Regions from separate parts of the Arthrobacter sp. 08Y14 genome, predicted to be linked through region 2. Evidence: predicted binding sites of a transcription regulator. Region 2 holds the regulator's gene; the other holds the start of a gene.

Region 1 (14,946 bases), on a different contig from region 2:
GCAGAATCAGTGCGGTCAGCACCAGCCCGGCAAAGGTCCCCAGGATGCGGTGCAGGCCCCGGTAGAGCCGGTGGCGCACGCCCACCCCCACCAGCGGCACGGTTGCTGCAACCATCGCCCAGTAGTTGTGGCCGATGCCCATCAGTGTGGCGATGGACCCGGCAACCGCGGCAGCGATTGCGTAGAGGCCGGCGTCGATCCACACGGTTTTACGCGCCGCAGCGGTAAAACGGGGTCGTTCGGGCTTCAGCCACGGCGTGCGGTGTGCAGGGTGGAGCCGCCCGGACAGGCCAAGCAGCAGGGAAAAGCAAACGGTTCCCACAGCCGCCAAGAGTGCCTGCCACACGGGCGGCTGGTTCGGCACCGAAGAGATGGCGGCGTAGGCAAAGATGTGGAACAGCGAACCGGTGGGACGAAGCCGCCAGAACCCGGTGCCAAGTGTCCCCAGTCCCGCCACTGCGGTGGTGCCCAGGACAATTCCCCACGCGTCCGGCTCCAGCCGGGAGGTCAGCGCTCCGGCGGTGATGACAGCGAGCATCAGCGCGCCGGCCCGCAGCTGGTGCCCGAACCGCTGCCGGTGCGGTTCATTCCGGCCGTAGATGCCGGTAAACGCCCCAAAACTGGCAAAGATCGCCAAATCAATACGGCCGAAGGCAAGCAGCAGGAGCAGGGGAATCCCCACCCCGAGCCCGCAGCGGACCGCCACCTGATGATCATTGTGGGCGGGTGCGATCCGGAACATATCGCGCAGCAGGTTCAAGAGGGCAGCTTTCAGGGACGTTTTTTGCAGTTGTTTGGGGTGCGGCCGACGCCGCTCTTTCCACCGTACGCCCGCCCGTTGCCGCACCCGGAAATATGTGGCGCGCATCCCAGCCGGAGCAGCACCCGCTTCGGGAAACAGCCGGCACTGTTGGGTAAGGCAAAATGGAGGGGTGTCTTCCTCAACGTTCTCCTTTGCCCTCGGTAAGCGCCTGCGCGAAACCACTGCCCCAACAGCTGAGCAGACGCAGGCCAACGGCGGTGAATTCCAGGGCCGCACCGGCACGATCACCACACCCCACGGCGAAATCGCCACACCGGCGTTCATCGCCGTAGGAACCAAGGCAACGGTCAAGGCCGTGCTGCCCGAGTCGATGGCAGATCTGGGCGCGCAGGCGCTGCTGGCCAACGCGTACCACCTGTACCTGCAGCCGGGCCCCGACGTCCTCGACGCCGCGGGCGGCCTGGGCAAGTTCATGAACTGGTCCGGTCCCACTTTCACCGATTCCGGCGGCTTCCAGGTCATGAGCCTGGGCGCCGGCTTCAAGAAGGTCATCAACATGAATGCGGACGGCACCACGCACGCCACCGGCGCGGATGACGCCGTCGCTCCCGGCAAGGAACGCCTGGCTCACATTGATGACGACGGCGTGTGGTTCAAGTCCCACCTCAACGGCGACAAGCACCGCTTCACCCCCGAGGTCTCCATGCAGGTCCAGCACCAGATCGGCGCTGACATCATGTTCGCCTTCGATGAGCTGACCACGCTGATGAACTCGCGCGCCTATCAGGAAATGTCACTGGAACGCACCCGGCTGTGGGCTCTGCGCTGCATCGCCGAGCATAAGCGGCTCACCGAGGAGCGCGTCGGAAAGCCCTACCAGGCGTTGTTCGGTGTCCTGCAGGGTGCCCAGTATGAGGACCTGCGCCGGAAGGCTTCCCGGGATCTGGGCGCCATGGATTTTGACGGGTTCGGCATCGGCGGAGCACTCGAGAAGGAAAACCTCGGAACGATCGTGCGCTGGTGCACCGAGGAACTGCCCGAAGACAAGCCGCGGCATCTGCTGGGGATTTCCGAACCGGACGACATCTTCACCGCCATTGAAAACGGTGCCGACACCTTCGACTGCGTCTCCCCCACCCGCGTGGCCCGCACGTCGGCGTTCTACACGCCGCACGGGCGGCTGAACCTCTCCAACGCCCGCTTCAAAAAGGACTTCACTCCCCTGGTGGAAGGCTGCGACTGCTACGCCTGCGCGCACTACACCAAGGCCTACATCCACCACCTGTTCCGGGCCAAGGAAATGGTTGCCTCCACCCTGGTGTCGATCCACAATGAACGCTTCACGGTGAAGCTTGTGGACGACGCACGGCTGGCCATTGAAAACGGGTCGTTCTTCGACTTCAAGGCGGAAACGCTCGGGAACTATTACAGCGCCAAGGTCTAACCTGCAGCTCAGCCTTCCGACGTACCGGCAGGCACTGCAGCGCCGTAACTCGGTTCGCGCTTCTTAATGGCCTTGATGACCACGGCGGTAACCGGAACAAACAGGAACTCAATGAGCGTCTTGTAGACGAAACCGAAGATCACGTAATTGATGAAGCCGCCGGCGTCGGTGATGCCGATGACCGGCGCGGCAATGGCGCAGAAGATCAGGGTGTCGGCGAACTCTCCCACGCCGGTGGAGGCCATGAGCCGTCCGATCAGTGCCCGTTCCCGGAACTTTTCCTTCATCCGGACCAGGACCCAGGAATTCAGGGTTTGTCCGGCCAGGAAGCCGAGCAGGCTGGCCAGCACGATTTGCCACACCGGACCCAGTGCCAGTTCCAGCGCCGCCTGTTTGGCCTGCCCGTAGTCGTCGTCGAATCCCGGCAGTGCGATGATCACGGCAAAACTGGCCGCAGCCAGTGCCGCAACCGCAAAGCCCATGAAGATGGCCCGCCGCGCCGCCTTGAAGCCGTAGACCTCGCTAATGACGTCGCCGAGGATGTAGGCCAGCGGGAAGAGGAAAAACCCTCCGTCGGTCACGATGCTGAAGTCGCCGAAGAACGGTCCCAGCACCACGCCCTTGGTGGCGCCGATATTGGAAATGACGATCACCACGCACATGAGCGTCAGGATGATGTCGTAATGGGAGCTGCCGCGGACGGCAAATGCCGGAGCGGGCGCCGGATCGATGCCGGTGGAGGTGTGCATGGGTCTTCCGTTTCCTAGTGGTTCGCCTGGCTTCCGCCGGCTGTATTAGCACTGTGCCCGCTGCACCGGGCGGCCCGCAGGGGCCGCCGTCAATTCTGCCACGTTCTGCCCGGCCGCACCGCCACGGCTTTTTTGAACAGGTTCAAAAAAGTGCTGTATTCTTGCAGGCGTGCCGGAAATTGAGCGCATATAAGCGGATCTGCGCCTATGACCGAACCAGCGCCGACAACTGAACTAAGGAGCGCTGATGACCGCGACGGTCAAGAGTGAAAAGACCCGACGGCTATTGATTGATTCCGCTCTCACCCTGTTCCGCACCCGGGGCTACGCCGACACCACCATGCGCTGCATCGCCGAAACGGCAGGGGTGTCAGTGGGCAATGCGTACTATTACTTCCGCTCCAAAGATGAACTCGTTGCCGAGTTGTACCGGCATCTGCAGGATGAGCACCGCAGTGCCGCCCTGCCCCTGCTTCGCGACGGACACAACCTGGGTGAGCACCTGCGCCTGATTCTGCTGGCCAACTTGGACGTCATGGGCCCGTTTCACGATTTTGGCGCCCATTTCCTGCGCACTGCCATGCCGCCGTCGTCGGCCTCCCCGCGGGGCACCCGCGCCGGTGCGGATATGGGAGTTGGCCGGGCCAAATCGATCGCCATGTTCCGCCAGGCCGTCACCGTGTCACGCCCGCAGCCGCCGCTCGCCATCCGCGACGACCTGCCCGAGCTCCTGTGGCTGGTGCACATGGGGGTGACACTTTTTTGGATTTATGACCGCTCGCCGGGACAGCGCCGCTCGCGCCGTTTGGTGGAGAACGTCGCTCCGCTGGCCGCGAAGCTGGTCATCCTCTCCCGCCTGCCCGTGGTTCGCAATATTGTGGAGGATGTAGTTCACCTCTTCCAGGGAGCCCGACGCGATGACTGACAAAGGCGGCGACGACGTCGTGCTTCCGCCCGCGTTGATACCCGCCCAGGCTGCTCCCGCCGCCGTTGCGCCGCAGCACCGATATGCTCCACCCGGCCCGCTGGCCGTCGCTCTGGGATACGGGGTTGCCTGCATTGTCCTGGCCGCAATCGCCACAATTGTGGTGGGGTGGGGGACGTCCCGGGACTTCTGGGGCTACGTTTGGACCGTGGTTGTGGCCGCCTTCTACGCAGCCGGTCTCGGATTGTTCACCGCGCTTCCCCTCGGCCTGCTTCTGGGATGGTTCCTGCGCGGCGTCCAGCACCAGGGCCTGCATGTGCTGGCCTTCTTCATCGTGCCGCTGTTGCTCGGCTGGGTCATCATCGGCCTGAGCGTTCATGCAGTCCTTGTGCCGCTGCTCATGGGTGTTGCCATCGGATTGGCCATGGCAGCCGGCCGGGCGACCATTTGGCCTTTCGCCCGTGCCTAGCTTCCGGTTCCGGGCCTTGTTCCCGCCTCATCCACCCCGCCTGCCGGCATTAAGCCGCGGTGGCACCGAAGATCGCTTTGGGTGGAAGATGGACTCATGTCTGCTAACACACACTCTGCCGAAACAGCCTCCCCGGCCGTCACCCTGACTATTGCCGGCTCCGAGGCCACCGGCGGCGCCGGCGCCCAGGCCGACCTAAAAACGTTCCAGGAACTCGGAACGTACGGGATAGCTGCCCTGACCTGCATCGTTTCCTTTGATCCGAAAGATAACTGGAGTCACCGCTTTGTACCGGTGGAACCCCAGGTCATCAGTGACCAGCTTGAGGCCATCCAGACCGCCTATGACCTGACCACTGTTAAGCTCGGCATGCTGGGAACGCCCGCCACGATCGACACCGTTGCCAAGGCCCTCCAGAGTCAGGAATGGACCAACATCGTCCTTGACCCGGTGCTGATCTGCAAGGGCCAGGAGCCGGGAGCCGCTTTGGACACGGACCGGGCACTCAAGGCGCAGATCCTGCCGCTGGCAACCTTCGTTACCCCCAACCACTTTGAATCGATGTCCTTGTCCGGCATGGACTCCATCGAAAGCGTCGAAGACCTGCAGGAAGCAGCCCGCCGCATCCACGAAGCATCCGGAGCCGTGGTCCTCGCCAAGGGCGGAGTACGCCTGGAGGGCGACGACGCCGTGGATGTGTTTTACGACGGCGAGACGATGGAAGTGCTCCGGGCACCCAAGGTCGGCGAAGTGGCTGTCAGCGGCGCCGGCTGCACCCTGGCGGCAGCCATTACTGCCGAGCTCGCCAAGGGAGCCACCCCGCTGGAAGCCGCAAAGACCGCAAAGGCTTTTGTGACCGAGGGGATCCGGAACCGGGTTTCCTCCCACACCCCGTTTGACGCCCTGTGGCAGGGTAACGCGGGGAATGGCCCCGCGCTCTAATAACCCTGCAACTATGGCCCGCAGAAGGTACCGGTGGCCAATGGCCGCCGGTACCTTTCTGCGGCATCAGTTAACGCCGCCGGTTAACGCCGGAGAAGCTTCGCGTATAGCCGGTGCAGGGAAAGGGCCGTCTTGACCGTCCGGGAGTTCAAGAGCCGCCGGTGTTCATCCCGCAGGGAGGCCAGCTCCCCGTGCGCTTGTGCGAGGTAGGAGCCCAGTCGATCCTCCTCGGCCTCGGACTGGGCAGCCATCGCAGACTGCGCGTAGAACTTCTGGCCAAGGGCCCTGGCTGCTGCCGCCCACTGCCCGGCAGCGCGAAAGACGGGCGCCGGCGGAAGATCCTGCGGCGGACCGGATACTGCCCGGTCTGAGAAGACTGCCGTCACGCCGTCCCACCACTGCTTGGACCAACGGTTCCGGGCGGGCAGGACTGTGCTCAGATGAGCTGATACTTCCTCCCTCCGCTCCCAGACCTCTGCCAGGGCCGGAGACAGCAGCCCCTCCTGCAGCCCCGGAAGGGGAAGGACAAAATCTTCAAGACCCCAGTTGGCCGCTACGCCCTTCAGCCGAACCGCACTGTATTCATCCACGGCAAGGCCGACAACGGGCACTGAGTGGGAAAGCCCAAATACCACCGGGTGGTAACGGGACGTCACAATCAGCGAAGCGCCGGCTGTCAGCGCAGCAGTTTCCCGTGCGGTGAGAACCGGCATAAGGCGGAAGGGAGAGGACATGGACTCGGCAATGCGGGCATGGGCGAAGTTGTCCCAACCGTCCTCGTCTCCGATCCCTACATGGGGAAGGAACAGCGCAGGCAGCCCGGTTCGACGGTGCAGAGCGTCCAACTCTGCGCCCAGCAAGGCATAGAGATTTTCCATGGAACCGGAAAGCGGAGAAATCGTGACGGCTACGTACCGGGACTCCGGCGGATCAAAGGTGCGCCCTACGGACAGAAATGACGCGTCGTCCACCCCCCGCACGGCGGGAACACCAATGCGGCGCGCGAGTTCTGCCGAAGATTGCTCCCGCACGGAGGTCAATTCCGCGGCGCGGAGCAGATCGGCCAGGACTACGGTGTCCTCGGCACTGAGCTGCGGCCCCAGCGTCTGCCCGGAGACCACAACGGGCATGTTCAGCGACCGCGCGATGGCGACCACAGCGGCACGTTCATACAGCAGCCAGCCATAGCGTGAATTTAGGTTTCCCCCGCCGGCAATGACCAGACCGTCGCACTTCCCAAGCTCACTGATCAGCCCAAGCGCCGGGTCACCAGCCGGCAATTCGGCAGAGCCGGCCAGGTGTGCCTGGATTCGGCGCAGGTAGTCTTCCCGCTCGGCAGGCGGCCAGGGGAAAGCAAGCGCAGGTGCTGCGTCCAGGCCAAACAGCCGTTGGGTTTGTTCAGGGTTGCGGGACAGCATCAGGACCTGCAGTCCGCGGCTCCGGAGTTCATCCGCGGCCGCGTGCCCCATGGCTTCGTCACCGGCATGGTAAGTGTCCTGGCCGAGATCGGCGAGGACGGCAATCCGCAGGGTCATCGCCGCCGCACTCCCTTAAGCGCACCCTTGATCTTTGCTGCCGCCGTGCCCGCCCGCGCGAGGAAGCTGGTCCGTTGCATCATGATGTGTTCCAGCCGCTGGGTGGCATCGGTTAGCTGTTCCTGCATTTGGACCATCCGTTGCCGGTTCTCCATCAGCATCTGTTCCTGCTCGGCCATCATGGCGCTGATCTGGAGAAGGACTCCCAGGTCCCTGCCGCTACTGAGGTCCCTGCGCAGATACTCATCCCGGATGCTGCGGTCGAACCGCTCGTGGTCCCGCGCCTTGGCGAACAGACTGTTGGCGTCGTCACCTCCGGTTGCGGGCCGCTGGCACCAGAACGCCAGCGGCTCCCCGTCGAGGAATCCAATACGATGGCGCGTCAGCACCCGGAGGTTAAATTCCCAGTCACCGCAGACAGGGAGGGATTCGTTGAAATAGCCAAGTTCTTCATGCAGGGAGCGGCGGTAAAGGAACGAGATGGGCACCGCGCGGTTAATCTGCAGCATGTCGCCCAGCGATATCTGCTGCATGTTTTCCCAAAAAGGCGCCGAACCGGTCTTGAGGATTTGTCCGTCGACAATTTCCTCATACCTTATTTGGGTTCGCACAACAACCCCTGCATCCGAAGAGTTATCCAAATAGGAAACTGTCCGTTCCAGGAATTCCGGGTGCCAAAGGTCATCGTCATCATGGATGACGATGTACTCGGAATCACAGCTTTGAACACCGGAGTTGGATGCAGCTTCCATCCCCAGGCTCTGCTTGTTGTGCAGGATCTCAACGCGCTCCCTGGCCGCCTCCGGCAACCGTGCAACCACGTTGTCCACCGGCTCGGCGCTGCCGCCGTCGTTGACGATCACCACGCGGAACTGACGGTAGGTCTGGTCAAAAATGTCTTGGAGGGCCCGCTGGAGGAAGTGCGGCCGGTTTTTGGTCCGGACGATGACGGCTACTGGATCCTGCGCTGGCACTTCACTCCCACGGTTCGGTCGGGTTCAGCTTCCACGATATACCGATCCCCAACGGGCTGCGCCGTCATGAAAAAAAGGAATGCTACTTACTGTTGACATCCGAATAGAGACAAACAAAGGTACCAGTAGCGCCATGATTTGGATCCTGACCGAAAGAATCGTGGACCTAATTCATCTCCACCATAACCAGCTCAGCCATTTAGTCACTTCCTCATTGCCCGGTCACGGTCGGTGGGTTCCGAAATCACCAGATTGCGGCCCCAAGCTCCGGCGAACTCTCTAACAAGGAGAAAAATGAACAATCCAAACCATCGGAGATCAGGAAAGGCTGCGCTGGCAACAATTGCCGGCCTGGCCTTGGTCTCCAGCATGTGGACCCCGGCTGCGGCCGTTGAGGGGAACACACCGGGGGATCCGACAGCCCAGGGACTTCCCCGGGTAACGCCGGATTTGAAAGTCTCTACAGATTTGAAGACGAAGCAGGGACCAGTGTCCGTCTTCGTCCAGTTCACGGGCAAGGGCGCCTTTGAACAGACCCAGCCGCAGGAAGTCCGGGACGGATTCGCTGCACCGCTCAATAAAGCCCCGGAAGTCCAGCAGATCCGGGCTGCCATTGAAGCGCAGGCTGAGGAAGTTGCAGCGCAGGCTTCATCGAGCATCATCTACACCACCACCAACACCCTTCCGGGCGTAGCCATCAACGGAGACGCCGAAGCCATTCGTGCCCTGGCAGCCCGCGGGGACGTCGCCAAGATCACCGGTATCGTCCCCAAGACCTTCGACAACAAGGGCGGGGATATCGACGTCCGCGCTCTGGACTCCTGGGTTCAGCGGGACCAGACCGGCGAGGGTGTCACCATCGCCGTGCTGGATACCGGGCTGGATTACACCCACTCCGATTTCGGCGGCCCCGGCACCCTTGAGGCTTTCGCCCAGGCGCAGGCCTCCGACACTGTGCCGGCCGCAGACTCGGGCCTCTATGACCCGGAGAAGTTTGCCGGCGGCTGGGACCTGGTGGGCGACGAATACAACGCGGATCCCTCGGATCCCGCGCTGTACAGCCCCATTCCGAAGCCTGACGCGAATCCCCTGGACTGCCAGAGCCACGGCTCGCATGTGGCGGGCACCGCCGCGGGCTACGGCACCAACGCCGACGGCACCACCTTCCGGGGCGACTACTCAGCGCTCACCGCCGACGATGTCAACAAGATGGGAATCGGCCCGGGCACGGCTCCCGAAGCCAAGATTGTCGGCATCCGCGTCTTTGGCTGCGACGGGTCCTCCGAAGTTGTCGGCCAGGCCCTGGACTATGTCCTCGACCCCAATGACGACGGCGACTTCAGCGACCGCGCACAGGTCGTCAACATGTCCCTCGGCTCCAGCTTCCCTGCCTATGACGATCCCGAAAACGACATCGTCAACGCCCTCACCGCCCAGGGCATCCTGTCCGTGGTCTCCTCCGGTAACTCCGGAGATATCTACGACATTGGCGGTTCTCCCGGCAGCGCCGAAACCGCACTGACCGTGGCCAACAGCGTCGGTTCCCAGACCACTCTGGACGCCGGGCAGGTTGTTGCCCCGGCAGAAAGTGTCGCAGCCGGCCAGTACACCGCCAGCTTCAACTACGCCAATGCCTCGACCGAGGCTCTGACGGGAACCGTCGTCATGGGCCCTGAGGGTGACAACTCCGACGGCTGCGCTCCGCTCGACGCCGGCGCTGATGCCGGCAAGTGGGTCTGGCTTTCCTGGGATGAGAATGCGGCCACCCGCGAATGCGGTTCCGGCGTCCGCTGGAACAACGCAGCAGAAGCCGGTTACGCCGGCGTCGTCATCGACTCCACCCTCAATGGCTTCAGCGCCGGCATTGCCGGAAACGCCGCCATCCCGGGCATGCAGTTCACGGCCAAGACCTCCGAGGAACTGCGTCCCGCCGCCGAGGCCGGAACCCTTGAGGTCCGGCTGGATCCGACCCTCGTGGGCAGTGTGACCGGCGAGTCCGGTGCACTCGATACCCTGAACGACAGCTCCTCGCGGGGCGTCCACGGTTCCAACGGCGTCATCAAGCCCGACGTCGCTGCACCCGGAACGCAGATCAAGTCCGCACAGGTAGGCACCGGCAGCGGAGCTTCCATCAAGAGCGGCACCTCCATGGCCGCCCCGAACGTTGCCGGCCTTGCCGCGCTGGTTGTGGGCGCCACGGATTACAACCCGTATGAGGTCAAGTCGATCATCATGAATACGGCCACCCATGACCTCCTGACCGGCGACGGAGTGGCCTACGCGCCGAACCGCGTTGGTTCGGGCCGCGTGGATGCGCTCGATGCCCTGAACACCAAGGTCTTCGCCTACGCCACCGACCAGCAGGGCCTGACGTCAGTCAACTTTGGTGTCCTGGAAGTCGGTGCCTCCCCGGTTGAACTCTCACGTTCGGTGACCATCGAGAACAAGGGCGATTCCCCGAAGACCTACACGGCCGAGTACCTCGAAGCCACCAAGGTCCCGGGAGTATCGATCACTGTTGACGGCGGTCCGGTAACGGTCCCCGCCAACGGCAAGACCGAAATTGCCGTCACCCTGCGTGTTGACGATCCGGCAGCACTGGCCAAGACCATTGACCCGGCCGCTGAGAAGGATCAGCTTGGCGTTCCCCGCCAGTACCTGGCCGAAGCCTCCGGCCGCCTGCAGCTGACCAGCGACGACTCGGTCCTGCGGGTTCCGGTGTACTCGGCTCCGAAGCCTGTTTCGGACCTCAAGACCGGTGGCAAGATCACGTTCCCGAGCGCGGACGCCCTCTCCACAGCAGCCACGTTCAACGGCCGGGGCCTTGCCCAAGGCGAAAAGAGCGAAGGTTACGTCTCACTGGTCACCCCGCTGGTCCTCGGTGCGGAAAGCCCGCGCCGGACCAACCTGGCGCTGGAGTCCCTGTCCTCACTGGACCTGCGGACTGTGGGAGCGTCCTCCAATGCACCCGCACTCGCAGCAGCGGGCGCGGATGTAAATGCAGCGGACCTGACCATCGGCCTGAGCACGTGGCAGAACTGGGCCACGCTGAACAGCAACAGCCAGATCCAGGTCGAGCTGGACACCGACTCGGACGGCAAGGCCAACTTTGTTGCCCTGACCACCCGGGCCACCGGCCTGGACCAGACCGTGTTCCAGATCCTGTCCGTGGAAAACGATGAACTCGCTGCTCCGCTGGACTTCCTGGGACTGGCCAACGGCCAGTTCGGTGATGTTGATACCAACATCTTCGACACCAATGTGGTGACGCTTCCGATCCCGGCCGCTGCACTGGGCCTGGACCTGAGCACCTCGGCACCGATCAACTACCGCGTCATGACCTCCAACGTCATGAACGTGGATGAGAGCGGACAGATGGTTCCGGTCGATTCCACCGACTGGATCGCCTTCGACGTCGCACAGCCCGCTGTGTGGTTCAACGGCGCGGAGGGCAGCGAAGCTGTCAGCACCTTCGTTGCACAGGACCAGACCGTTCTGGGTGTCAACCGCCAGGCGGGCACCACGGACGCCAAGGCCCTGTTCCTGCAGCACCACAACGCCGAAGGGGTCAAGGACCAGGTCACTCCGATTGAGGTGGGCGCCCTGCGCTTCTCCGACGTCGCCGGAACCAAGTTCGAGACTGAAATCAACTGGATGGCCGATCAGGGCCTGACCACGGGTTATGCGGACGGTACCTTCCGCCCGCTCGGCTCGATCAACCGTGACGCCATGGCGGCGTTCCTTTACCGCCTGGCCGGATCCCCGTCGTACAACGCGCCGGCGACCAGCCCGTTCACCGACGTAGCCACGGATAACCAGTTCTACAAGGAAATCTCCTGGCTCGCCGAGACTGGCATCTCCACCGGTTACCCGGACGGATCCTTCCGCCCGCTGGCTCCGGTCAAGCGTGACGCGATGGCTGCGTTCATGAACCGGTTCGCCGGCGAGCAGTGCTCCGTTGAGGACGCCTCGGGCTACAAGTCCCCGGCTGCAGCTTCCTTCACCGACGTTGCCACGAACAACCTCTTCCACAAGGAAATCTCGTGGATGAAGGACTCGGGCGTTTCCACAGGCTGGCCGGACAGCACGTTCCGTCCGCTTGAGGATGTCTCGCGTGAAGCCATGGCGGCGTTCATCAACCGCCTGGACGGTTACACCACCGACAACGGCGGTTCCTGCAAGTAAGCACCAGCGGTTACAAACAGCGGGCCCGGGAGAATCTCCCGGGCCCGCTGTTTTGCTGTCCTGCTCTGGTGTTATTTCAGCAGCCTGGACATCCGGCGGTCCGCCAGCAGCTTGCCGCCGGTCTGGCAGGTGGGACAGTACTGCAGTGAGGAATCGGCGAAGGAAACTTCACGAACCGTATCCCCGCACACCGGACACAGCTCCCCTGTGCGGGCGTGCACCCGCAGGGCCCGGCGTTTGGAATCCTTGAGTTCGGCCGCCGGGCGACCCGCAGCATTCTCGTTCGCGGACTCCAGTACCGCACGCATGGCCTGATAGAGCCGTTCCACTTCCTCCGGATGAAGCTTGGACGCGTTGGCGAAAGGCGAGAGGTGCGCCGCGTGCAGGATTTCATCGCTGTATGCGTTGCCGATTCCCGCGATCGCTGACTGGTCCCGCAGCAGTCCCTTGATCTGGCCCCGGTGCCCGGCCACCAGCGTCGCAAACGCCTCGAAGCCGACGTCGAACGCCTCCGGTCCCAGCCGCGCAATGCCCGGCACCTCCGCCGGGTCCCGCACCAGATACACGGCCAGGGACTTCTTGGTTCCGGCTTCGGTGAGGTCGAACCCCGGCTCATCACCGCCCGCCTCCCGGGATGCGAACCGGACCCGCAGCGCCATCCGTCCCTTGCCGGGACGCAGTTTTCCAGGCTTGAGCGCGTCCGACCACCGCAGCCAGCCGGCCTTGGCCAGGTGCATCACCAGGTGCGCTCCCCCGGCGGTAATGATGAGGTACTTGCCCCGGCGCTCAACAGCGGTCACAGGTCCCGCCTGCAGTGCGTCGAGCGGGACGCCGGCAGTTTTCAGCACGGCGAAGGAAAGCACTTCAACATCGGCCACCCGGACCGGCGGCGCGTCCTCGGGCAGCAGCTTGGTCCGCAGAAAATCGGCCAGTCCCTGCACTTCCGGCATCTCAGGCATGCATACACCCTAGACGGTCTGCCAGACTGCAGAACAGATCCAAATTTCCACCGCCCAAGAAAGGCGCCACATGATCGAGATCCTGAACCCGGCCGAAGTAGCAAAGGCACGGGTCACCGGCAGGCTGGTCGCAGACATCCTGCAGACACTGAAAAAGCGGGCCACCGTGGGCACCAACCTGCTGGAGATCGACCAGTGGACAGCCCGGATGATCCAGGACGCCGGAGCAGAATCCTGCTACGTGGATTATGCCCCGTCCTTTGGCCGCGGTCCGTTTGGGCATTACATCTGCACGGGCGTCAACGATGCAGTGCTGCACGGCCTGCCGCACGATTACGAGCTGCAGGACGGTGATCTCCTGAGCCTGGACCTGGCCGTAGCCAAGGCCGGAATCGCCGCCGACTCAGCCATCAGCTTCATCGTGGGAGACACCAGACCGGCACAAAGCGTTGAGCTCATCACCGCCACCGAGCGTGCGCTGGCTGCCGGAATTGCCGCCGCGGGACCGGGGGCACGCATCGGTGACATCTCACACGCGATCGGAACCGTGCTCACTGATGCCGGGTATCAGGTGAACACCGAGTTCGGCGGCCACGGCATCGGGTCAACCATGCACCAGGACCCGCATGTCCCCAACACGGGCAGGCCGGGACGCGGTTACACGCTCCGGCCGGGACTGATGCTGGCACTGGAACCGTGGATCATGGCCGACACAGCCCAACTCACCTTCGATGCCGACGGCTGGACGCTTCGAAGTGCCACCGGCGCCCGCAGCGCGCACAGCGAACACACCATCGTCATAACGGACGACGGCGCCGAGATCCTCACGCTGCCTACGTCGTCGTAACTGCGGGCGCTGCGCTGCGATCAGTCCCCGGCGTGGGCCTGCAGAAAGGAATACACCTCTGTCTCATCCACACCGGGAAATGCGCCCGGCGGCAGCGCCGCCAGAAGGTGTGAGTGGGCCCGGGCGCTGGGCCAGGCAAACCCCGACCACTGCGATGCCAATTCGCCCGGCGGCGTGCGGCAGCAGTCCGGATCGGGGCAGCGGGACTTGGACCGCTCGGTGGTGTCCCGGCCCCGGAACCACTTCACGTGCTGGTACGGCACGCCAATGCTGAGTGAGAACTTGCCGGCCGATCCCCGTTCAATGCGTGCCGTGCACCAGTAGGTGCCTGCCGGTGTATCGGTGTACTGGTTGAACGCGCTGAACTGGTCCGGGACGGAGAAGACCTCCCGGGAGGTCCAGTACCGGCAGATTGGCTGCCCCTCAATGGCGCCGGTGTGATCGGCAGGGAACGTCACGCCGTCGTTCTCATAGGCCTTGTAGACAATGCCGCTCTCGTGCACCTTCTGGAAGTGGGTGGGGATGCCCAGGTGTTCCGTGGCGAGGTTCGTGAACCGGTGCGCCGCGGTCTCGTAGGACACGGCGAAGGCATCGCGGATGTCCTCGACGGCAATCTCCTTGGCAGCCTTGGCCCGCTGCAGGAACTCCACGGTGGCCTTCTGGGGCAGCAGCAGTGCCGCGGCAAAGTAGTTGGTGGCCACCCGCTGGCCCAGGAACTCGCCGTAACTGCTGGGGGTTTGGTGCTGGAGCACAAAGTGGCCCAGCGCCTGCAGCAGCACCGAGCGCGGATCGTGGTCCGAACGCTGCGACTGCGTGAGATAGATCCGCCGGTTCTTCAAATCCGTGACGGACCGGGTGGAGTGCGGCAGGTCATTCACATGATGCAGGCTGAAGCCCAGGTGCGCAGCGATATCGGCGATCACATGCTGGGACAGCGGACCGGACGTGTGACCCACCGAATCCAGCACCTTCTGCGCCTCGGCCTCGTATTCGGGGAAGTAGTTGTTCCGCTCGCGCATCATGGCCCGCAGCTCGCCGTTGGCCCGGCGCGCTTCCTCGGGTGTGGCCACCTGTTCATTGAGCCGGCGCTCGAGCTCTGCCTGCAGTCCCACCAGGGATTCGAGGACATCGATGGGCAGCCGGGAGCCGATCCT
Region 2 (14,946 bases):
GCGCGTGCTGGGCACCGACGCCGAGGGCAACGAGATAACCGTGCAGAACGGACGCTTCGGCCCGTACCTGAAGAAGGGCACCGACTCCCGTTCCATCGGTTCGGAAGAGGAAATCTTCACCATCACGCTGGAACAGGCGCTGGAAATCTATTCCCAGCCCAAGCAGCGCGGCGGACGGCAGGCAGCGGCTCCGCTGGCCGAGTTCGGCACCGACCCGGTCTCCGAGAAGCCGATTGTGGTCAAGGACGGACGCTTCGGTCCGTACATCACCGACGGCATCACCAACATCACGGTGCCGCGGTCCACTGCCATTGAAGAGCTGACCCGTGAGCAGGCCATTGACCTGCTGGCGGAGAAGCGCGAAAAGGGTCCGGCGAAGAAGCCCGCCGCCCGCAAGCCGGCAGCCCGCAAGCGAGCACCCGCGAAGAAGTAGCCCGCGAAGAGCGCAGCCGCCGTGTACGGCGGCTGCGTTTCAGAGCGGATGTGTTTTGAGCGGATAATGGGGTTATGCGATTAGGCGTGCTCGACATTGGCTCCAACACCGTCCACCTCCTTTTGGTGGACGCGCACCCGGGTGCGCGGCCGTTGCCGTTTGCCTCCCACAAGCGTCCGCTGTCGCTGATAGCGCACCTGGACGACGACGGCGCCATCACCGAGGCGGGGCAGCGCGAGCTGATCAATTTCGTCGCCGAAGCCGGGGACTTTGCCCGCCGGCACCGTGCCCAGGACCTCCTGGCATTCTGTACCTCAGCCATTCGCGAGGCGGCCAACGGTGAGGCCGTGCTGGCCCGGGTCGAGGCCGAAAGCGGTGTCCACCTGCGTGAACTCAGCGGTCCCGAGGAGGCGTCCCTAACGTTCCTGGCTGTCCGCCGGTGGTACGGCTGGGGCGCCGGAACACTGCTGGACCTGGACATTGGCGGCGGGTCCTTTGAAATGGCGCAGGGGGCCGATGAGCTGCCCGAAACGGCGCTGTCGCTTCCCCTGGGCGCCGGTCGGCTGACCCGGGACTGGCTGACGGGGGATCCGCCCACAGCCAAGAGCATTAAGAAGCTGCGCAAGTACATCCGCGGTGAGGTCCGTGAGGCTGCCGCGGAATTTGAACGGCATGGCCGGCCTGACCTCGCCGTGGGCACATCCAAGACCTTTCGGTCACTGGCCCGGATTGCCGGTGCCGCGCCCTCGGCGGACGGTCCCTATGTCCGTCGGCGCCTGCAGCGCACAGACTTGGGACTGTGGACCAAACGGCTGGAGACCATGAGCATTGATGACCGCAGCAACCTCGGCGGAGTGTCTCCGATCCGTGCCGCCCAGGTGCTGGCCGGGGCCATGACCGCCCATGCCGCGATGGAGGCCTTCGACCTGCCGGTGCTGGAGATTTGCCCGTGGGCTTTGCGCGAGGGACTGATCCTGCAGCGTTTTGACACTCTCCGCTTTGAATCCGACGGGCCGCTGCCCGACACTCCGCGAACTGAGACCACCCCTCAAGTCATGGAGTCCGGCACCGGAGCCGGACGCAGCCTTATCTACGGAAAGTCCAACTGAATGCCTTCTTCACCCCACACTCCACCGGCGGAGGAAAGCGGCGCCAAAGTCATTCCGGTGGCCCTCTCCAGCGCTTCCGTCTATCCGCTGTCCGTGCATGACACCTTCGCCGTTGCCCATGACCTGGGCTATGACGGGGTGGAAATCATGGTTACGGGAAACAGCGACAGCCAGAACCCGCAAATCCTGAATGGACTCAGCGAGCGTTATTCGCAGCCCATCCTGGCTATTCATGCGCCCACGCTGCTGCTCACCCAGCAGGTGTGGGGCAAGGCCTGGACCAAGATTGAACTCTCCGCTGCCATGGCCGCGGAAGTGGGAGCCACCACGGTGGTGGCTCATCCACCGTTCCGCTGGCAGTCCGGTTATGCCGAGAACTTTGCCGAAGGCGTGCGGCACATTGCCGAGCAGTACGGAGTCACCATCGCGGTGGAAAACATGTATCCGTGGCGGGTCCGCGGGCGCGAGGCCAAGGCCTACCTGCCGCACTGGAATCCCATTCCGGAACCGTACGAGCACGTCACCTGGGACTTTTCCCACGCAGCCATCGCCGGCATGGACTCCTATGAGGAACTGCGAAAGCTCGGGCCCCGGCTGCACCATGTGCACCTCACCGACGGCACACCCAACGGCCGCGACGAGCACATGCTTCCCGGAGAAGGTACGCAGCGCTGCGCCGAAGCCCTGCAGTACCTCAGCGAAACCGGCTTTGACGGCGTCGTGGCCATTGAAGTGAGCACCCGGAAGGCCAAGGGGGCGGGGGAGCGGGAGGACCAGCTGAAGCAGACGCTGGACTTCGCGCGGATGAACCTGGGGCAGATTTCGGAATAGCCTGCTTCTTATGAGCCGCTTGTCACGGAACATGGCAGCGCGCAGTGCCGTGACAGAATCGAAAACATGGATACCGGAGAAACCCACCTGACCTTTCTGGGCTGCGGCTCAATGAATGAAGCCATCCTGAGCGGAATCCTCGCCGGCGGGCTGCCGGCAGCGCAGGTGACGGCCACCGTGCGGCGTCCCGAACGGGCGGCCGAGCTGCGCGAACGCCACGGGATCACCGTGCTCGCCGGCAATGACGACGCCGAAGCCAACCGCACCGCCGTGGCCGGCGCCGACGTCGTCATCATTGGGGTCAAGCCAGTGGGCGTCGCAGCACTGCTGGAAGAGATTTCCCCCGCTCTGCCCGGCGGTGCCGTTGTCATCAGCGTGGCTGCCGCCGTGTCGCTGGAAATGCTGGAGGCGGGCCTTCCCGCCGGACAGCCCGTCATCAGGTCCATGCCCAACACACCCTCCAAGGTGGGGCGCGGCGTGGTGTCGATCTCGGCCGGAACCAGTGCCACCGAGGCAACAATGGCGCTGGCTGCCGAGCTGCTGTCGGCCACCGGCCGCGTGGTGCAGGTTCCTGAGGACCAGGTGGACGCTGTGTCGGCGGTCAGCGGATCGGGCCCCGCCTATGCCTTTTACCTGGCTGAGGCCATGGCCCGCGCCGGCGTAGAGCTGGGCCTGGACCCTGAGCTTTCAACAATTCTGGCGCGGGACACCGTTGCCGGCGCCGGATACATGCTCGCCGAGCCCGGCGCCGACGCAACCGCCCTGCGCCGCGGCGTGACCAGCCCCAACGGCACCACCGAAGCAGCCATCCGGACCTTCGACGAGCAGGACCTGCCCGGCGTCATCGCCCGGGGAGCGCGGGCCGCAGCGGAACGGGCAGCCGAAATCACGGCGGAGCTTTCAGCCAAGAAGTAGCACTTCGGGCAGGGATCTCCTCAGCCTCCCGGCCGGACCTCCCCGGTGTGCAGGTTGATGCCTCGGTGCGGCACAGAGCTAGGGCCGGGCCGCGAACCGTTCGAGCAGGTCCACGTGGCCGGAGACGATGAGCATGTCGCGGGAGGAAACCCTGGTGTCCGCGCGGGCATAGGTGAAGTCCTCGCCCGGGGACTTCACCCCCACCACCGTCACCCCGTATTTGGAACGCACGTTGGACTCTCCGAGGGTGAAGCCCTGGGTCTCGCGCGGCGGGTACATCTTCACGATCGCAAAGTCGTCGTCGAACTCGATGAAGTCCAGCATCCGCCCGCCCACCAGGTGAGCGGCGCGCCGGCCGGCGTCGGCCTCCGGATAAATGACGTGGTTGGCGCCGATCCGGGTGAGGATCTTGCCGTGCGCGGAGGTGATGGCCTTGACCCAGAGATGCTCGATACCCAGGTCCACCAGGTTAACGGTAATCAGCACGCTGGATTCGATGGAGGTACCCACGCCCACGACGGCGGAGGAAAAGTCCTGCGCGCCCAGCTGCTTGAGGGCGTCTATGTTGGTGGCATCGGCCTGGACCACATGGGTGAGAATGCCCGAGGCCTTCTGGACCAGGGCGGGATCCCGCTCGATGGCCAGAACCTCGCGGCCCTGCTTGACCAGCTGTTCGGCGGTGGCGGAGCCAAAGCGTCCCAGTCCAATCACCAGAACCGGAGCGTTGTGAGCTGGTCTGTCAGCCAATGATCGGCCTTTCTTCGGGGTAGTGGTAGAGGGTGCTGCGTTGCCGGATGGCCAGTGCTGCGGCCAAAGTGATCGTACCCACCCGGCCGGCGAACATGAGGGCGGACAGCAGGTACTTCCCTTCCGGGGGCAGCACTTCGCTCAGTCCAATACTCAGCCCGCAGGTGGCAAAGGCGGAAATTACCTCGAAGAGCACCGGCTGCAGTGTCTCCTCCGTAATGGCCAGCAGCGCAACAGTGGAAACGGCCACCATGGTGGCGCCGAGGATAACCACAGAGATGGCCACCCGCATGGCGCTGTAGGCAATGGTGCGGCCGAACGCCCGGACATCAGAATCACCCCGGGCCTCCGCCACGATGGCGAGAAAGATGACGGCCAACGTGGTGACCTTGATGCCGCCGGCCGTGGACGCAGACCCGCCGCCGGCAAACATCAGCATGTCAGTGATCAGCAGCGTGCTGGAATCCAGATCGGACATGTTCACCAGGCTGAAACCGCCGGAGCGGGTCATGACGGAGGCAAAGACCGAATGCAGAATCCGGTCCGCCACATTCATGTCTCCGATGGTGCGTGTGTTGAACCACTCGAAGGCCCCCCACAGAATGCTGCCGCCCACGAGCAGGATGCCGGTGACCAGCAGGGTGAGCTTGGTATGCAAGTTCCATTGACGAAGGTGCAGCTTGCTTTGCAGCAGGACCATGATGACCGGGAAGCCGAGGCTGCCGAGGAAAACCCCGGCCATCAGGGGAATCAGGATCCAGAGGTCCTCGTCATAGGGCACCAGGCCGTCCGAATGCGGAGTGAAGCCCGCGTTGTTGAAGGCGGACACCGAATAAAACACCGCATGCCAGATGGCCTGGCCCGCGGATTCACCCAGGATCATGAACCGCGGCGCCAGAATCACAGCCAGGATCAGCTCGATCGCCACGGTGGTGCTGACGACGATGCGGAGCAGGGAACCAACTTCACCCAGCCGGCCGGTGTTCATGCCTTCCTGTGCAATCAGCTTTCCGCGCACTCCGAGTCGCCGGTTAACGGCCAGAGCCAGCAGGGAGGCCATGGTCAGGATGCCCAAACCGCCCACTTGGATGGCGATCAGGATTAGGACCTGCCCAAAACCGGACCAGTGCGTGGCGGTGGAAACCACGGTGAGTCCGGTGACGCAGACGGCCGATACTGCAGTGAAGAGCGCATCATGCAGAGGAGTGACCTGCCCGGTGCTCGAGGAAGCCGGCAGGGACAGAAGCCCGGTGAACACCAGGATGACCAGGGCGAAGACGATCAGGGCCAGCCGGGCCGGCGAGCCGGCAGCGACTGCATCCACAAAGTCACGCAGGCCGGAGAACACTTTGGAGGGCTGCAGTTGCCGAAGCTGCCGCAGGCGTTCCCGGGGCTCCCGGTGCTGCCGGATGGTTGCCATATTCGTGCTTGTTTCCTTGGTGACAGGTGATTACGGGTTGGGCGCGCGGTGCTCAACAGTAGTACACCACCGATGCGGTGCCGAAGCAGCGGACCCGGGATACTCCCGCTGCGTACAAACTCCAAGTATCGCGCACATCGCGTAGCCTGTTCAGCATGATCAACCGCGGACTGAGTCTTCCGGTCATGCCAACCCGCATCATCTGGCACGAGTCCATGCTGGCCTACAACTTCGGTGCGGGCCATCCCATGAGTCCGCTGCGCCTGGACCTCACCGCCAGGCTTGCCCGCGAGCTGGGAATCTTCGACCTGCCGGGCGTGTCCGTGGGCGAGCCGTTCGTTGCCAGCGACGCTGAGCTGGGCACCGTACACGGCAGTGACTACATTGCCGGCGTCCGTGCCGTCAGCGCAGACCCCACGGCGACCAGCGAGAAGTTTGGGCTGGGAACCGAAGACAACCCCGCCTTTGCCGGCATCCACGAGGCCAGCGCCCGGCTGGCGGGCGGCTCCCTGGCAGCTGCGGACGCCATCCTGTCCGGAGAGGTGCTGCATGCGGTGAATTTTGGCGGCGGCATGCATCATGCCGCGGCCAGCCGCGCCTCCGGCTTCTGCATTTACAACGACGCCGCGGCCGCTATCGCCCGCCTGCTGGACAACGGTGTCAGCAAGGTCCTGTACATCGACGTCGACGCCCACCACGGAGACGGAACCCAGAGCATCTTCTGGAATGACCCGCGCGTCATGACCATTTCCCTGCACGAGACGGGCCTGACGCTGTTCCCCGGCACGGGCTTCGCCAACGAGACGGGCGGCCCCGGAGCAGAAGGAACCGCGGTCAATGTGGCGCTGCCGGCCCGGACGTCCGATGCCGGGTGGCTGCGGGCCTTCCACGCCGTGGTTCCGCAGCTCGCGGCTGCCTTTGAACCGGAAGTGATCGTCAGCCAGCACGGCTGCGACAGCCACCTCCATGATCCGCTGACCAACCTCCGCCTCAGTGTCGAAACCCAGCGGCAGGCGGCCCTCACCATTGCGGACCTTGCCAACACCATCTGCGGAGGCAGATGGATCGCCACAGGCGGGGGCGGCTACAACGTGGTGTCGGTGGTTCCGCGTTCCTGGAGCCTGCTGATGTCCGTGGCGGCCAACGGCAGGATCCGCAGCAACACACCGGTTCCGGAACCGTGGCGTAAGTATGTGAAGGAGCACTACGGAGAAGACTCCCCGCCGATGATGGGTGACGGCGTGGAACTCTGGTGGAGGTCCTGGGAAGTTGGTTATGATCCCAACGACGAGATTGACCGCACGGTGATGGCTACCCGCAAAGAGGTTTTTCCGCTGCACGGACTCGATCCCTGGTTTGATTAGCAGCGTGCGGCCGGGACGGGACGGGAACCTGCCCGAGTCCGCCAAAACCGGGCTTTCCCCGGGGAACGGATAAAGTGGGTGTCATGGTCATCGATGATGTTTTTGCGGTCATTGCGGAAGGCACCCGCCGTGAACTGCTGGGAGCGCTGCGCAGCGGAGACAAGTCCGTGGGCACACTCGTGGAAGAGCTGGAAGTCAGCCAGCCCACTGTGTCGAAGCACCTGAAGGTTCTCCGTGAGGCTGGTCTGGTCAGCATGCGGGCCGAGGGGCAAAAGCGCTATTATTCGCTGCAGACAGCTCCGCTGGAGGAGATTGTGCTGTGGCTGCGCGCCTTTGACCTGCCCTCGTTCTCGGCGGCATCCGCTGCAGACTCCCGGCTGGCGGCGTCCGTAACCGCGGGATCGGCAGTTGCGCCCTCACGTCAGGCAAGGCCGCTGTTCACCGGCCGGCCAGGGGCGCCGGATCCCCGTTCCGCAGCGGCGGTCTCAGCCGCCGCGCTGGAGCCCGGAAGTGCAGAGGCATCACCTCCCGTCGTGGATCCGGCCCTCGCACCCCATCTGGGCCGCACTGTGGGCAGGGCTGCGGAACGCGCCGCAGACCTGCTGGGGCAGTTCCCGAAGTTCCGGCGTCGCCGCTCCTAGCCCTTCTTTCGCCGTCACACATCGCAGGCACGGCGCGCAAACGCTAGCGTAGAAGAGGAAATACGCTAAGGAGCATCACACCATGGACCCAACACTCATCAGCGTCCGGGATGAAGTCTTTCGCCGCAATCCGGGCGAAACTGAATTCCATCAGGCGGTAGTCGAAGTTTTCGACAGTTTGGAGCCGGTGCTCCGGAAGCACCCTGAGTTCCGCGACGCCGCCATTCTGGAACGCATCTGTGAACCGGAACGCCAGATCATTTTCCGTGTTCCCTGGGTCGATGACAAAGGCCAGGTGCAAATCAACCGCGGTTTCCGAGTGGAGTTCAACTCGGCGCTCGGCCCGTTCAAGGGGGGCCTGCGGTTCCATCCCTCGGTCTACCTGGGCATCGTGAAGTTCCTCGGCTTCGAGCAGATTTTCAAGAATGCCCTGACCGGGATGCCCATCGGCGGCGGCAAAGGCGGATCCGATTTTGACCCGCGCGGCAAAACGGACGCCGAAGTCATGCGCTTCTGCCAGTCCTTCATGACCGAGCTTTACCGCCACATTGGCGAGTACACGGACGTCCCTGCGGGGGACATCGGTGTGGGTGGACGCGAAATCGGTTACCTGTTTGGCCAGTACAAGCGGATCACGAACCGATACGAGTCCGGCGTGCTGACCGGCAAAGGCACCAGCTGGGGCGGTTCGCTGGTACGGCCCGAGGCCACCGGCTTCGGCGTGGTGCTGTTCGTCGAGGAAATGCTCAAGACCCGCAGCCTGAGCCTGGACGGGCAGCGCGTCATTGTCTCCGGCTCCGGAAACGTGGCCATCAACGCCATCGCAAAAGCACAGTCACTCGGTGCAAACGTCATTGCATGTTCCGATTCCCAGGGTTACGTAGTGGATGAATCGGGCATTGATGTACCCCTGCTGCGCGAAGTGAAAGAGGTGGAGCGCGGCCGGATGACCGACTATGCCAAGCGCCGGGGCAGCTCAGCAACCTATGTTCCCGGCGGCTCCATCTGGGACGCCGGCGCCACAGTGGCCCTGCCCTGTGCCACGCAGAACGAGTTGAACGCCGGTGACGCCCGGACGCTGGTGAAATCCGGAGTCCTGGCAGTCGCAGAGGGCGCCAACATGCCCTGCACGCCCGAGGCCATTGAAATCTTCCAGGAAGCCGGCGTGCTGTTTGGTCCCGGCAAGGCTGCCAACGCCGGCGGCGTAGCCACCTCGGCGCTGGAAATGCAGCAGAACGCCAGCCGCGATTCATGGTCCTTCGAGCACACCGAACGCCGGCTGACCGAGATCATGGTCAACATTCACGACAACTGTGCGCAGACGGCGGAAAAGTACGGCTCACCCGGAAACTATGTGGTGGGGGCGAACATCAACGGTTTTGTCCGGGTGGCCGATGCCATGCTCGCCCAGGGCGTGATCTGAGCCCGGAGGCTCTCCGGCCGAAAGGATGGATTGGAGGCCTAAGATGGCCCGCCAACTTCACTGGGGTGACGTGAGACACTAGAGTGGAAGACCGGACAGCATTCCCTTGGCAGGCATCCGCGTCTGAGGACTCACCTGCCGTGCAGCTTGGTGGCTGCACATCAGCAAAGGAACAAAAGGCATATGGCAGACGAGGGCAATTTCTCGGACGTTCGGTTTCTGACCGTGTCGGAAGTCGCGGATGTCATGCGTGTGTCCAAGATGACCGTGTACCGGCTGGTGCACTCCGGCGAGCTGCCGGCCGTCCGTTTCGGGCGCTCCTACCGGGTGCCTGAATCCGCGGTGCAGCAGGTGCTTAAAAACGCCGTCGCGGACCGCCGAACAGACACCGCGTAGCGCTGTCACTGGATACCGCGGCGAGGCGGTACCCTGTTAAAGAACGTTTTACACCGTGGCAATTAACTGCCGGTGTCGACGCGCGGGTGCCAACGGTGCCGAAGCGTTGGAGCCGGCGTCTGACTATTTCAAGTTTGTGAGGACTCTGTGGGTTCAGTAATTAAGAAGCGCCGCAAGCGTATGGCAAAGAAGAAGCATCGTAAGCTGCTTCGCAAGACCCGCCACCAGCGTCGTAACAAGAAGTAACCAGGATCTTTCCTGGACAAACCCGCCGCCCCTTGGGCCGGCGGGTTTGTCATTTAACCAAAAGCCCCGGATGCGGCCGGAAGACTAGCGGGAGCGGACCCAGGAAAAACCGCGCCACAGGCCGTAAGCGCCTCCGGCCACCGTGGCACCTTTTAGCCCCAGGGTTGCGGCGCGCCGGCCGGACCGGAAGTCATAGATGGGCCAGTTGCGGTCCCGGGCATGGCGGCGCAGCCGGGCATCGGGGTTGATGGCCACGGGGTGGCCCACGATGCTCAGCAGGGGGACGTCGTTATAGGAATCGCTGTACGCCCAGCAATGCTGCAGATCGAGGTTTTCCTTTTCCGCGAGCACCCGCACGCCTTCGGCTTTGGCGGGGCCGTGGAGGAACTCGCCCACCAGGCGTCCGGTGTAGAGGCCGCCGTCGATTTCACTGACCGTTCCCAGGGCCCCGGTCAGGTGCAGCCGGTCAGCAATCACGGAGGCCACCTCCACGGGGGTCCCGGTGACGAGCCAGACCGGCCGGCCGGATTTCATATGCTGCTCGGTGAGAGCACGTGTTCCCGGCCAAATCTTGGATTCGATCATCTCGTCATAGACTTCTTCGCCCAGAATGCGGATGTCCGAGGCTGCCAGTCCGGTGGCCAGCGTCAGGGCGGCGTCGCGCACTGAGTGAACATCCTTGAGGTTCTCGCCCTGCAGCATAAACCGGAGCTGTTTGCGGGCAAAGCCGAACGCTTCGCGAAGCGTGAACACCCTGCGCTGGTACATCTTGCGCCCCACATGGAAAAGGCTTGCTCCGCGCATCAGAGTGTTGTCGACGTCGAAGAACGCAGCCTCGCCAGGTTTGACCGCCGGTGCCATGGGCTCGACGGCTCGTACTGCGGTGGTTCTGGGCATACCCCGAGTCTACGCAAAAAGTTGGTCCGAACGGCCCGTGACTAAAAGCGGCATGAGAAATGGATCGAGCGGCTAATTTAGATGTATGACTTCTTCACCGGCTGCTCCGGACCTGCTGCTGCTTACCCGCCCGGGGTGCCATTTGTGTGCCGATGCGCGCAAGGTGCTGGAACGAATCAGCAGGGATTTGTCCATTGAGTGGCGCGAACAGTCCATTGAAGGCGATGCGGATCTGACGTCCCGGTTCGGCGAAGAGATTCCCGTGCTGATGATCGACGGCGTGCAGCGGGACTTCTGGCAGCTGGACGAGGCGAGGATCCGCCGTCTCCTGGAAGACGGGTGGCCCGGGCTTCGTCCGGACTCCCGCCGGGCATAGAGTGGAAATCCACCGACGGATAGAGACTTTGTGAGCAATTCTGAGGAACCCGCACCGGCAGGAGCAGTTGTCCACCGGCACATTCCGCCTGCCTCCCTGGCCCGGCTCACCATTTACCTGCGGGCGCTGGGCGCGCTGCTGGCGGAGGGCGTGGAGCGCGTCTCCTCCGATGAACTGGCGGCAGCGGCGGGAGTCAACTCTCCAAAACTGCGCAAAGACCTGTCCTACTTGGGCTCCTACGGAACCCGCGGCGTGGGATATGAGGTCTCCTACCTGAGCGACCAGATCTCAGCTGCGCTGGGGCTGACGCGCAATTGGCGGGTTGCCATCATAGGCGCCGGAAACCTCGGCAAGGCGCTGGCAGGGTATCCGGGGTTCGGATCGCGCGGCTTCGAAGTGGTGGCCCTGTTAGACGCCGACCAAATGGTCATAGGGCAGGAAGTTGGCTGGCTGCGGGTGAGCCCCGTCAGGGATTTGGGAGCCGTGGTTCACCGTACGCGGGCCAACATGGCGGTGCTGGCTGTTCCCGCCGAGGTGGCCCAGGAACTGTGTGACAGCGTTATCGCAAGCGGCATTACCAGCATCCTGAGCTTCGCGCCCGTGGTGCTCCAGGTTCCGGATCACGTTCAGCTGCGCAAGGTGGACATGGCCACCGAACTTCAGATCCTGGCCTACCACGCCCAGCGGGCCCAAGCCTCGGATATAGCGGCGCAGGCGCGGGCCCGGCTGGCCACCTAGTAACGGAGCCGCCGTCGCGGTTCCGGGTCAGGGCTCGCCGAGATACTGGCTCCGCCTGGGCCGGAAGTACCTGGCGCAGTCCCGCCGGTACAGCAGCGCCAGGCCCAGGGCGGCCACCAGCAGTGCAACCGTCTGGGGAACCACGGCGTTGAGGACGGCCCAGACCAGTGCCGAGGCAACCAGGACCGAGGCTCCGATGCGAGCCCAGTTCCGTCCTTCCCGAATCATGGAGGCGAACAGCAGATAGAGGCCGAAGACCACAAGCGTGGCAGCCAAGGTGACGAATTGCAGAACCGCTGCGTATTCGCCGGTGTCAACACCCAGCTCTCCCAGTTGGACTACGAGAGGCGGCAGCTCGGTGACGGGTGCCCGGCTCGCCTGCACACCGCTGATGAGGCTGATGCAGCCAGCCAGCATGATCAGGGCAAAGGCCACCCGGACGGCACGCGGCCGCGGCCCCTTCCATTCGCTATAGGGAATACGGGCAGGCAAAGCAGGAGCGGGGACCGCAGAGGGCATATCAGGAACCACCACACCGGCCAGCTCTCTGTGCCTGGGTGCCGGCGGCGCCGGATATTCTTTCGTGGGCCGGGCAGCGGACTCCGGCTCGCTGCCGGGTTCCCCGGGGCCGGATCGCGCCGTTCGGATGCGTGCAGTGACCAATGCTCGCACCTTGGTGCCCAGGGTGGAAACACGGGTTTTTTGTGGATTGGGGGAAGCAGGAAGGGAACTCATCGCGGGTGCCGCCTTCGTCCAAAGGGATACGCTCTCCGCGCCTGGATGGGCTGCCCATCCCAGCGGGAGATCAAACGCTACGCGGCTTCCCTGCTGTTGTGACCACTGCAGGCCCTCTCCGGGAGGCCCGGGCACCAAAAAAGCCGGTCCGTGGAAACGGTCCGGCTTTTTTGGTGCGTGCCGCCTCGGCAGCGGCTGCCTTGGAGGTCCGTCAGTAGGGCCCGAAACGCGGCTGACTGCGGAAATATGGCTGCGACGCAGGGCGGTACAGCATGAAAATGCCGGCGATTCCGGCCAATGAGCCCAGCATGTTCAGCAGGTTCAGCGGCGAGGAGAAGGCGATTCCGGTCACCAGTGAAAGCAGGAGCCCGACGGCGGATATCGCCGCGAACACCGTGGCAACAATCCTTGCCCAGTTCTTGCCCTTGCGGATCAGGACGGCAAGCAGGACGTAGATCAGCAGGGCGATCGCCGCCATCACCACACCGACCGTCACGAACGAACTTCGCATCAGCTCCGCGGTGACACCTGCGTCCTCCATGACCCGGCGGTCTTCGGGAGGAAGCGTGGCCAGGGGATCGTCGGCGGTGGAGAGCACCGTGATAATCGTGGACAGGAAGGTCACGATGCCGGCCGCGATGATGAGCCAGAAGCCGGTCATAACCTCGCGGGGCGCAGGCCCTTTGGCACCCGGAACCGGCCCGCCTGATCCCGGATACGCATATCCGGAGGGCTGCGGTGCCTGGTAGCCGTAAGGGCTTTGCGGCTGGCCGTAGGGCTGTCCGTACGGCTGCTGTCCATAGGGCTGGCCATATGGGGAGGAATGCTGCCCGGGCTGATTGGCGGATCCCGGCTGGCCATAGGCAGGGTACGGCTGGTCCTGCCCGTACTGGGGCTGCTGGGGCAGCCGCTGTCCGTATTTGGGCTGGTCATCCGCCGGACCGGGATTTGGTGGAACGAACGGATCGTGCGGATCCGGATTATTCGGTGGGGTACTCATCGCCGCCTGCTTGCTCGTTGGTGCGGGTACTGCTCCCTGCAAAGGACCGACCGGCAGGAAAGCAGTAATCGGTTCCCTTCCAGCCTATCCCGGGGCATAAACGACGGACACCCCGGCCCGAAGGCCAGGGTGTCCGCTGCGGCCCGCCGGAGCGGGATCAATGTCCTGGTTAGGCTGCGGCCACGAAGGCTGCGTCAACGCTGATGGTCACCTTGTCACCGACAAGGACGCCGCCGGTTTCCAGAGCGGCATTCCAGGTCAGGCCGAAGTCCTTGCGGCTGATGACGGTGGAACCGGAGAAGCCGGCGCGGGTGGCGCCGAAGGGATCCACGGCTACGCCGTTGAACTCGGTGTCCAGGACCACCGGACGGGTAATGCCCTTGATTGTGAGGTCGCCGGACACCCGGTAGGTTTCACCGGAGCCCTCGATGCCGGTGACGGTGAAGGTCAGTTCGGGGAACTGCTCGACGTCGAAGAAGTCGGCGCCCTTGACATGGCCGTCGCGGTTGGCGTCATTCGAGTTGAAGGAAGCTGACTGGATGACGGCGTTGATGGCGGAATCCTCAAGTGAGGGCCCGATTTCCATCACGGCGGTGACGTCGTCAAAGTTGCCGCGCACCTTGCTGATGCCCGCGTGGCGGACAGTGAAACCGATCTCGCTGTGCGAGCCGTCGAGGGTCCAGGTACCGGTGGTGAGTCCGCTGGGGATCATGATGTGCTCCTGCTGCTGGTAGGTATCGGGGCGGTGCCCCGCTGCATGTCCATGCATTTGCATCAACTATCGCACGGTTTAGTTCAAGCTTCAAGCATTGTGACGAATTTAGTCCTGCGCACTCTCTCTGCGAAACTTAGGAACATGTCGCGTGCCTCGATCCACCTCGTCCGCCATGGAGAAGTCTTCAACCCCGACGGAGTCCTTTATGGACGCCTTCCGGAGTTTCACCTGTCGGAGCTGGGCCAGCAGATGGCCCGCCGTGTCGCCGGATACTTTGAGGCGCAGAAGAACGACGGCGCCAAGCTGGTTCATCTGGTGGCCTCACCGCTGACCCGGGCGCAGGAGACCGCCGCACCGATCGCCGCTTCCCTGGGGCTGGATATCACCACCGACGAGCGCATCCTGGAAGCAACCAACAAGTTCGAAGGGCTCTCCGGCGTCACCAGCCGGCTGCGCAACCCAAAATACTGGCCGCTGATGTACAACCCCTTCAAGCCGTCCTGGGGTGAACCGTATGCCGCCCAGGCCGAGCGGGTCATGGCTGCGGTGACGGATGCACGGCTGCGCGCCACCGAGCTCGGCGGGGACCGCGCCGAAGCCGTGCTGGTCAGCCACCAGCTGCCCATCTGGGTCACCCGGCTGTCCGCCGAGGGCCGCAAACTCTGGCATGATCCGCGCAACCGCCAGTGCACCCTTACCTCGGTAACCTCCCTGGATTTCGACGGCGACACCCTCATTGGTGTCCGGTACGCAGAGCCCTCCGCCGACCTTCTCCCCGGTGCAGCGAACATCCCGGGAGCATAATAGAATTACTACGCGTTGTAGAAGTGGCCCCCCTGCCGCGATGAAAGCTGGAAATAGTTGAAGAATCCTCAGAGCACTCCCCAGCCGGATGCCATGCGCCGCCGCTCCTTCCTGAAGCTGGGCGCCGGCCTGGCCCTCGGCGTGCCCGCAGTGGCG

The links. Region 2 encodes Rex, which represses fermentation and respiration genes when NADH is low (regulators of the CRP and FNR family bind a similar motif). Its sites were predicted from a motif close to CTTGTGAANNNNTTCACAAG; they were not measured.
Region 1: CXR03_RS16305 (queuosine precursor transporter) is a predicted target of Rex. The motif match lies at 3,086-3,105, and genes of this name have one in related genera.

Annotation. Positions count from the first base shown of each region.
Region 1 is NZ_PJIX01000004.1:93,067-108,012, reverse strand. Features, by position in the region: gene CXR03_RS16315 (FUSC family protein) at 1-760, opposite strand, end outside; gene tgt (tRNA guanosine(34) transglycosylase Tgt) at 933-2,207, shown strand; gene CXR03_RS16305 (queuosine precursor transporter) at 2,216-2,956, opposite strand; gene CXR03_RS16300 (TetR/AcrR family transcriptional regulator) at 3,204-3,881, shown strand; gene CXR03_RS16295 (hypothetical protein) at 3,874-4,350, shown strand; gene thiD (bifunctional hydroxymethylpyrimidine kinase/phosphomethylpyrimidine kinase) at 4,447-5,292, shown strand; gene CXR03_RS16285 (polysaccharide pyruvyl transferase family protein) at 5,376-6,827, opposite strand; gene CXR03_RS16280 (glycosyltransferase family 2 protein) at 6,824-7,801, opposite strand; gene CXR03_RS16275 (S8 family serine peptidase) at 8,096-11,986, shown strand; gene CXR03_RS16270 (DNA-formamidopyrimidine glycosylase family protein) at 12,058-12,945, opposite strand; gene map (type I methionyl aminopeptidase) at 13,016-13,792, shown strand; gene CXR03_RS16260 (helix-turn-helix transcriptional regulator) at 13,813-14,946, opposite strand, start outside.
Region 2 is NZ_PJIX01000001.1:669,672-684,617, reverse strand. Features, by position in the region: gene topA (type I DNA topoisomerase) at 1-433, shown strand, start outside; gene CXR03_RS03215 (exopolyphosphatase) at 508-1,542, shown strand; gene CXR03_RS03210 (sugar phosphate isomerase/epimerase) at 1,543-2,373, shown strand; gene proC (pyrroline-5-carboxylate reductase) at 2,440-3,288, shown strand; gene CXR03_RS03200 (TrkA family potassium uptake protein) at 3,367-4,035, opposite strand; gene CXR03_RS03195 (TrkH family potassium uptake protein) at 4,028-5,455, opposite strand; gene CXR03_RS03190 (acetoin utilization protein AcuC) at 5,611-6,819, shown strand; gene CXR03_RS03185 (helix-turn-helix transcriptional regulator) at 6,903-7,460, shown strand; gene gdhA (NADP-specific glutamate dehydrogenase) at 7,543-8,883, shown strand; gene CXR03_RS03175 (helix-turn-helix domain-containing protein) at 9,067-9,279, shown strand; gene CXR03_RS03170 (AURKAIP1/COX24 domain-containing protein) at 9,427-9,525, shown strand; gene CXR03_RS03165 (HAD family phosphatase) at 9,610-10,422, opposite strand; gene CXR03_RS03160 (glutaredoxin family protein) at 10,508-10,798, shown strand; gene CXR03_RS03155 (redox-sensing transcriptional repressor Rex) at 10,829-11,536, shown strand; gene CXR03_RS18105 (hypothetical protein) at 11,564-12,271, opposite strand; gene CXR03_RS03145 (hypothetical protein) at 12,483-13,271, opposite strand; gene CXR03_RS03140 (YceI family protein) at 13,441-13,986, opposite strand; gene CXR03_RS03135 (histidine phosphatase family protein) at 14,128-14,790, shown strand; gene CXR03_RS03130 (TlpA disulfide reductase family protein) at 14,884-14,946, shown strand, end outside.